DNA from 2 places in the Chromobacterium haemolyticum genome. Region 1 is predicted to be linked to the other one. Evidence: riboswitches for the same ligand, from Rfam matches in the RefSeq annotation. Region 1 holds a riboswitch; the other holds the start of a gene.

Region 1 (4,207 bases):
TGGCGCAAGGCCTGGCTGACGGTGCGCAGCGCCGTGGCCGGATCGCTCCAGGCGCTGTCCGGCAAGGCGCGGATCGCCGCCGCGCCGCGCTGCATGCTGACGCCCAGATCGCCGTCGCCTGCCGCTCCGTCCAGTTCGGTCAACAGCGGTTCGGCGGCGTCCAGCGCCTTGGCCGCGGCCCAAGCCACGGCGCGCAGCTTGGGGTCGGCTTTGGCGATGGAGAGGGCTCCTGCTGCCGCGCGCGGCGGCGCCGGCCGCAGCTGGCGTCGCGCCGGCAGAAGGCCGGAGCCGGGCCAAGCCGGAGCCTGGGTGGCTTGATCCAGCCAGCCGAGGCGCTGCTCATCCAGCGCCAGCAGCGACAGCGAGCAGCCCGGCATTTCCAGCGCGGTCATGAAATTACCGCTCCATAGCCGTTCCACATGCAAGCCGAGCCGTCGCGCCGAGGCCAGCGCGCTGCGCGCCACGATGGCGAGCTCCATCGGCGGAGTGCCGCCCAGGCCGTTGACCAGCATTGCCACCCGTTGGCCGGCCTGCCAACCGCGGTCCCTGACAATGGCGTCGAGCAGCGTCGCGCACAAGGCGTCGGCGGATTGGCGCGGCACGCGGCGTACGCCGGCTTCGCCGTGAATGCCCAGGCCCAACTCTACTTCGTCGTCGTCCAGTTGAAAGCCGGGGCGGCCGGTCGCCGGCACGGTGCAGGCTCCCAGCGCCACGCCCATGGTGGCTACCTGTTCCGCCGCCTGCCGCGCCGCGGCGGCGACCTCGGCCAGGCTGGCGCCGCTGGCGGCAACCGCGCCGGCAATCTTGTGCACCAGGACGGTGCCGGCGATGCCGCGACGGCGCGCCGGCTCCACGGTGTCGCGAAGCGCTACATCGTCGGCCACCACCACGCTGTCGACGGCAATGCCCTCGGCACGGGCCAGCTCCGCCGCCAGGCCAAAGTTCAGCCGGTCGCCGGTGTAGTTTTTGATGATGAGCAGTACGCCTTTAGGGCCGGCGACGGCGCGGATCGCCGCCAGCACGGTGTCTACGCTGGGCGAGGTGAATACGTCGCCCACTGCGGCGGCGTCCAGCATGCCGTGGCCGATGTAGCCGGCGTGGGCGGGCTCGTGGCCGCTGCCGCCGCCGGAGATCAGCGCCACTTTGTCGAGCTGACCGTCAGCCGGAAGATCCGCGCGCAGCAAGACGTTTTCCTCTTCGAGCAGGGCCAGGCCGGGCAGGGTGTCGGCCAGCCCTTCCAGCATTTCCCGCGCCACATGGCGCGGATCGTTGATTAGTTTTCGCATCGCGGTTTCCTTTCCATATCGGATAGAGCTCGTGCTGGGTAAAGATGGATGTCATCTTACGATCAGCTTTGCTTGGAGGGGGAGTTTGTCGATTGCGTGATCGATAACGAAGTGAAATGTGTTCGTAATCGATCTTAAACGAAGCAATATCCGTTCAATGATTTGCGGTTTCGAATATTTTAAGTCATTGTTTAAGTTGAAGATAAACACGGCTTGCCAAGGCCCGGTCCAGCAACCATAATCTGGCACGTCATGCAGGAGAGAGTGGCCGTCCGCGCCACCGCCGAAGGCGCAAGCGCACCCGCAATCGCTCAGGCAAAAGGACTGCATTATCGGACTGGCCGCAGCCAGTTCGCCGAATCTGGAGAGCGGCGTCCACGGATGCCCACCGAAGGGGCTAACGGTCGCAAGGCCGGAAAATCTCAGGTGCAGGGACAGAGGGGTGTAGGGAATAGAGCAACACTACACGCTTTTGCTAAGGACGCACCAATGACGGCCCCGAAACGCACCCCCCTGTTTGAGTCCCACATCGCCGCCGGCGCCAAGATGGTCGATTTCGCCGGCTGGGAAATGCCCATCCATTACGGCTCCCAACTAAAAGAACATGAAATTGTGCGCAACGACGCCGGCATGTTCGACGTTTCCCATATGACGGTGCTGGACATCAGCGGGCCGGACGCCAAGGCCTGGCTCCAGCGGCTGATCGCCAACGACGTGGCCAAGCTGGGCTTCGAAGGCAAGGCGCTGTATTCCGGCATGCTCACGCCCGACGGCACCGTGGTGGACGATCTGATCGTCTACCTGACCTCCTACGGCTATCGCATGGTGGTCAACGCCGGCACCACCGACAAGGATCTGGCCTGGATGGAAGGGCACAAGGCGGACTTCAACGTCGACATCAAAGTAAGACGCGATCTGTCCATCTTGGCGGTGCAAGGCCCGCAAGCCATTGCCAAGGTCTGTTCGGTCAAGCCCGAACTCGCCGCCGTCATCCAGAACTTGAAGCCGTTTCAAGGCCAGCCGGCAGGAGACTGGTTCTATGCCCGCACCGGCTATACCGGCGAAGACGGCCTGGAAGTGATGCTGCCCGGCGTTGAAGCCGCCGCTTTCTTCCAACAATTGCAGGCTGCCGGCGTGGCGCCCATCGGTCTGGGCGCGCGCGACACCCTGCGGCTGGAGGCCGGCATGAATCTGTACGGCCACGATATGGACGAAACCGTTTCCCCGCTGGAAGCCGGCATGGGTTGGACCATCGCCTGGGAACCGGCAGAGCGCGACTTCATCGGCCGCAAGGCGCTAGAGGCGCAGAAAGCCGCCGGCGTGAAGACCAAGCAAGTGGGCCTGGTACTGGAAGGGCGCGGCGTGCTGCGCGAAGGTCTGAAAGTGGTGGTGGAAGGGGTGGGCGAAGGGGTGATCACCAGCGGCACCTTCTCGCCCACGCTCAAGCATTCCATCGCGATCGCGCGCGTGCCGGCAGGCACAGGCGACAAGGCGCTGGTGGACCTGCGCGGCACCTTGACCGAAGTGCGCGTGGTCAAGATGCCTTTCGTGCGCAACGGCAAGAAAGTTTTCGCCTGAGCCGATCGCTCAGGCAGGCCGCGCGACGCGGCCGGGAATAATCGTTAAGACCTGGATTTGACTGGAGACACTCATGAGCAACATCCCCGCCGAACTCAAATACGTTGAAAGCCACGAATGGCTGCGTCTGGAAGCTGACGGTTCCGTGACCGTGGGCATTACCGAGCATGCGCAAGAATTGCTGGGCGACATCGTTTTCGTCGAACTGCCGAAAGTGGGCGCCAAGCTGGCCAAGGAAGAGCAGGCCGGCGTGGTGGAGTCGGTGAAGGCCGCTTCCGACATTTACTGTCCGGTTGCCGGCGAAGTGCTGGCCATCAACGAGGAACTGGAAGCCGAACCGGAACTGGCCAATAGCGAACCCTACGGGGCGGGCTGGTTCTTCAAGATCAAGCCGGCGAATCCGGCGGACCTGGACGCCCTGATGGACGCCGCCGCCTACGCCAAGGAAATTGGCGCCTGATGGTGAAAACCGCCTCGCAGTCCTGATTGGCCGCGAGGCGTTTTTTTCGCCCGGATATCCAGCAACACCCGATTGGCCGCGAAAGCCGCGGCGCGGACGGCAAGCACAGAAGGTCTCGTACTCATGTCTCTCTCCGAACTTTTCAACCGCAAAGAATTCATCTCCCGCCACATCGGCCCGTCCGACGCAGAGCGCGAGCAAATGCTGGCCGCTATCGGCGTGGCCTCCATTGACGAACTGGTGGCGCAGACGCTGCCGGCCGACATCCGCCTGAACCGCAAATTGGAGCTGCCGGACCCCATGCCGGAAGCCGAGGCGCTGGCAGCGCTGAAGGCTGTCGCCGCCAAGAATGTGGTCAACAAATCCTTCATCGGCCAGGGTTATTACCCGGTGCTGACCCCAACGGTGATCTTGCGCAACCTGCTGGAAAACCCGGGCTGGTATACCGCTTACACCCCGTACCAGGCGGAGATCGCCCAAGGCCGTCTCGAAGCCTTGCTGAATTTCCAGCAAATGGTGATCGACCTGACCGGCCTGGAACTGGCTAACGCGTCCTTGCTGGACGAGGCCACCGCCGCCGCCGAGGCGATGGCGATGGCGCGCCGGGTGTCCAAGGCCAAGTCCGGCCAGTTCTTCGTGGACAGCCGCGTGCTGCCGCAAACCCTGGACGTGATGCGGACCCGCGCCAAGTATTTCGGCTTTGAGCTGGTACTGGGCCACCCGGAAGAGGCGGGCAAGGGCGAATACTTCGGCGCCTTGTTCCAGTATCCGGGCGAGGCCGGCGACTTGATCGACCTGACCCCGCACATCGCCGCGGTCAAGGCCAAGGGCGCGGTGGCGGTGGTGGCCGCCGACATCATGGCCTTGGTGGCGTTGAAATCTC
Region 2 (4,207 bases), 650 kb from region 1:
TACCTGCTGAACAAGCAGGAAATGGAATGGATCTCCCAGCAGCTGTTCGTCGGCAACCACCTGGTGGAAGGCAAGATCGTCAGCAGCGACCAGCACCGCGTGGACATGCGCAACATCCGCTCCCCCATCATCGTGTTCGCCTCCTGGGGCGACAACATCACCCCGCCGCAACAGGCGCTGAACTGGATACCGGACCTGTACGACAACGCGGAAGACATCCGCGACAACGAACAAACCATCATCTACTGCCTGCACAACAAAGTGGGCCACCTCGGCATCTTCGTTTCCGCCGGCATCGCCAACCGCGAACACAGCGAATTCGCCAGCGCGCTGGACCTGATCGACGTGCTGGCCCCCGGCCTGTACGAAGCCATCATCGAAGACGTGGCCCCCGGCACCCCCGGTCAGGAATACATCAAAGGCCGCTACATCATCCGTTTCGAAGCGCGCGAAGTGGCCGACATCCTGGCCCTGGACGACGGCCGCGAAGACGAACAAGCCTTCGAAGTGGTGCGCCGCGTCTCCGAGATCAACCAAGGCGTTTACAACCGCTTCATCTCCCCCGCGCTCCAGGCCGTCAGCAGCGAAGCCAGCGCCCAATGCCAGCGCCAACTCAACCCGGCGCGGCTGGAACGCACGCTGATCTCCCCGCTCAACCCCTGGCTAAGCTGGCTCAAGCCCGCCGCCGAATACGTGCGCGCCCATCGCCATCCGGTGAGCGCGGACAACCCGCTGTGGCGGCTGCAAGAACAATGGTCCGGCTGGATGGCGCAAAGCCTGGACCGCTACCGCGACCTGCGCGACGCCGCCACCGAACACTGCTTCAAGGCCGTGTACGAATCCCCGTGGCTGGCCTCCGCCGTGGGCGTCCAACCGGCCCGCGAAGCCCGCGCCGCCCGCTGCGACAGCTGGGAAAAACGGGAACGGTTGCAACTCAAGCGCCAAACGCTGGACCCCGCCTACGAAACCGGCACCCTGGCGGACGGCTTCGTGCGCCTGCTCACCTACGTGGCGATTGGCCGCGGCATCATAGACGAGCGCCCGTTCAACGCCATCCGCCGCATCATGCGCGACATCCGCCACGAATACCCGCTGACCCTGATGCAGCTGAAAGAAATCGCCCGCAAGCAAGTCTTCCTGGTGCGGCTGGACGAAGCCCGCGCGCTGGCCGGCCTGCCCAAGCTGCTGCAGGAAGAGCACCGCCGCCGCCAGGCCTGGCAGCTGGCGCACGAACTGCTGGCGCTCAGCGGCGACATCGCCCCGGAACAACAACAGCGGCTGGACCAAGTGGCCCACGCGCTGCAACTGGACACCCGCGCGCCGTCGGCTCCGGCCATCCTGCCGCCCAACGAGCCCATAGCGACAAGCGCAACCGCTCCCGCTCCGGCCCCCGCCGTCAAAACCAGCGCGCCGGCCAAGAAAGCGGCGCCGCCGCGCAAACCAGCCGCCAAAGCCCCGGCCAAAGCAGCGACGGCCGACAAGCCCAGCGCCGCCGCCAAACCCGCCGGCAGCGCGCCGGTTGCGGCCAAGCCGGCCTCAAGCAAGCCCGCGGCGGCCAAAACCGCCAAAGCGCCTGCCGCCAAGGCACCCGCAGCCAAAGCCCCGGCCACGCGCAAACCCGCTGCCGGCAACGGCGCGGCCAAGCCCAAGACGCCTGGCAACTAAGAAGCAGCCCGCGTGAAAACGCCCGGACAGCCTAGCCGCCGTCCGGGCGTTTTCGTGAAGATGGCGCACTGCAACATTTTTGCCTTCCCCCATGTATACAGTCGTTGACTGAACAATACAGCAAACGCTAATATCCTTGCCTGCTGCGGGAGAGAGGGGCATACGGCCCCCGCCGAAGACGCAAACTCCCATAATCGCTCAGGCCACAGTACCGCAGCCCATGGATACCAGCCGATTGGAGAGAGGCCCTAAGCGCCCGTTCATCATCTGCTACGCTTCAGCAAGCGCGCGTCAGATTATGTAACCGGCCCTTAGCGCCCACCGAAGGGGCAAGTGACATCCGGCAAAGCCCGCACACAGGCCGCGCCCGTCATCTAACTCTCAGGTAAAAGGACAAGGGGAGAGGCAATGCCGGCAGCGCCGTGCCCATGCGCAGCCCGCCGGCCATGCTCAGAACGTGTTTACGATCTCGCGAGCAAGAACGAGACAAGGCGAAAACAGCTGAGAAAGCGGAATGTACTCTTGGTACATGAGCATTTCGAAGCGGTACGCGCCGCGTCTCGCGAAGCGCAGCAGATCGTGCACCAGCTCTCAAGGAAAACCCGTGTTCGAAACTCTTGCCCAGGCCGCGCGCCACCTGGCATGGCCCGCCCATTGCCAACCTATTTTCCCACCTGGCTTCGCCGCACACCTCGGCGCCAGCCTGTTTGACCACTGCAACTACATGCTTACCCTGATCTATCTGATCGCCATCACCGCGGAAGCGATGACTGGCGCGCTGGCGGCCGGCCGCCGCAATATGGACATATTCGGCGTTACCGTCATCGCCTTCCTCACCGCCCTGGGCGGCGGCACCGTGCGCGACATCGTGCTGGGCCGCTACCCGATAGGCTGGACCCAGCACCCGGAATACGTCGGCCTCGTCATCGCCGGCGGCCTGGCCGCCGTGTTCGTGGCCCGCTACATGAAGCGCCTCAGCCGCGTCTTCCTGGTGCTGGACGCGCTGGGCCTGATCGCCTTCACCATCATAGGCTGCGGCGTGGCCCAGTCCATGGACTATCACCCGGTAGTAGTGGTGATGGCCGGCATGATCACCGGCATTGCCGGCGGCATCCTGCGCGACGTGCTGTGCAACCGCGTGCCCGTGGTCTTCCGTCAGGAACTGTACGCCAGCGTCTCCTTCGCCGTGGCCCTGCTCTACCTGGGCCTGATCAAACTGGGCGTGCCGCACGATCTCAACGTGCTGGCCAGCTTCGCCGTCGGCCTCACCATCCGCCTGGCCGCCATCTGGCGCGAATGGCGGCTGCCGGTGTTCATGTATCGGCACGATCTGCATTAAGCGCGGCCAAGACCCGCTAACAAAACTCCGGATCCTGCGTTGCGCCTCCTTGTCGTACCACTTGTACTGTAGCTTCGCAGAAACTTCGTTTTCTGCATCGGCAAGCCTTGGCTCAGGTACGCTGCGCAGTTTTGTTAGCGGCACTAAACCAGCAGGCCCCCGCCTGCCGGAACTTCCCGGCCCGGCGGCGGCCTATCCAAACCCGCCCCTGCCGAAAGCGCCTCGCATGTTGAGCCTTGCCCCGCAAAACCATCGTTTGGAAAACGCCATCGCCTGGGCGCAGCAACGCCCGGACGTGGATGCGCTGATCCTCACCGGCTCCTTTGCCCGCGACGACGGCAGCGTCGATATCCATTCCGATCTGGACCTGGAAATCATCAGCCCGGACCCGGCGGCTCTGGCCACGGACGACGGCTGGCTGCGCGACATCGGCCCCCTGATCACCGTGCTGCGCCTGGGCGAAGGCCAAGCCTGGCCCACCCGCCTGGCCATCTACGCCGACGGCGTCAAAATCGACTTCACCCTGGCCGGCCCCGCCCGGCTGCAAGCCATGCGCAAGGACGGGCTGGACCCGCTGTACCAGCGCGGCTACCGCGTGCTGCTAGACAAAACCGGCGTGGCCCAAGGCCTGCCCGCGCCGCATGGCCGTCCCGCCGCGCCGGCCCTGCCTTGCGAAGAACGCTTCCGCGAGCGGGTGGAAGAATTCTGGTTCGAAGCCTTTCACATCCCCAAATACCTGGCGCGCGGCGAACTGTTCGTCGTCAAATTTCGGGACTGGACCATAAAGGAACTGCTGCTGGAAATGCTGGAATGGCATGCCCATAGCCACCCCGGCGCGGCGGCGGACTGCTGGCATATCGGCACCCGGCTGCAACACTGGGCCGAGCCTGAACACTGGCAGGCGCTGCAACAGGGGTTTGGCCACTTCGACGCCGCCGACGCCGAACGCGCCTTCCACGCCACCCTGCGGCTATACAGCCAAGTGGCACGCGAAGTGGCCGCCCGCGCCGGCTTCGACTACCCGGAAGCGGTGGAAGCCGGCATCCGCGACTTGATCCGCGCCCCAACCTAAGAACCTGTTCAAAGTCTGCTGCGCTTCGTGAAGCGTTGCACGGTGAGTACGAGCTCAAAATGCTCATGTACCACTCGTACATTCCGCTTTTTCGCTCGTTTTCGCCTTGTCTCGCTCTAGCTCGCGAGATC

Evidence for each region. A riboswitch is a leader RNA that binds a small molecule or an ion and turns the genes downstream of it on or off. The one in region 1 is predicted to bind glycine.
Region 2: it holds a riboswitch for glycine, as region 1 does, so the genes downstream of both, GYH29_RS08330 (trimeric intracellular cation channel family protein) here and gcvT (glycine cleavage system aminomethyltransferase GcvT) in region 1, are expected to answer to the same signal.

Annotation. Positions count from the first base shown of each region.
Region 1 covers NZ_AP019312.1:1,148,248-1,152,454, forward strand. Annotated here, with positions in the region: gene GYH29_RS05440 (dihydroxyacetone kinase family protein) at 1-1,286, opposite strand, end outside; glycine riboswitch at 1,532-1,623, shown strand; glycine riboswitch at 1,638-1,734, shown strand; gene gcvT (glycine cleavage system aminomethyltransferase GcvT) at 1,776-2,864, shown strand; gene gcvH (glycine cleavage system protein GcvH) at 2,938-3,324, shown strand; gene gcvP (aminomethyl-transferring glycine dehydrogenase) at 3,448-4,207, shown strand, end outside.
Region 2 covers NZ_AP019312.1:1,802,468-1,806,674, reverse strand. Annotated here, with positions in the region: gene GYH29_RS08335 (DUF3141 domain-containing protein) at 1-1,665, shown strand, start outside; glycine riboswitch at 1,802-1,889, shown strand; glycine riboswitch at 1,891-2,072, shown strand; gene GYH29_RS08330 (trimeric intracellular cation channel family protein) at 2,270-3,004, shown strand; gene GYH29_RS08325 (aminoglycoside 6-adenylyltransferase) at 3,231-4,076, shown strand.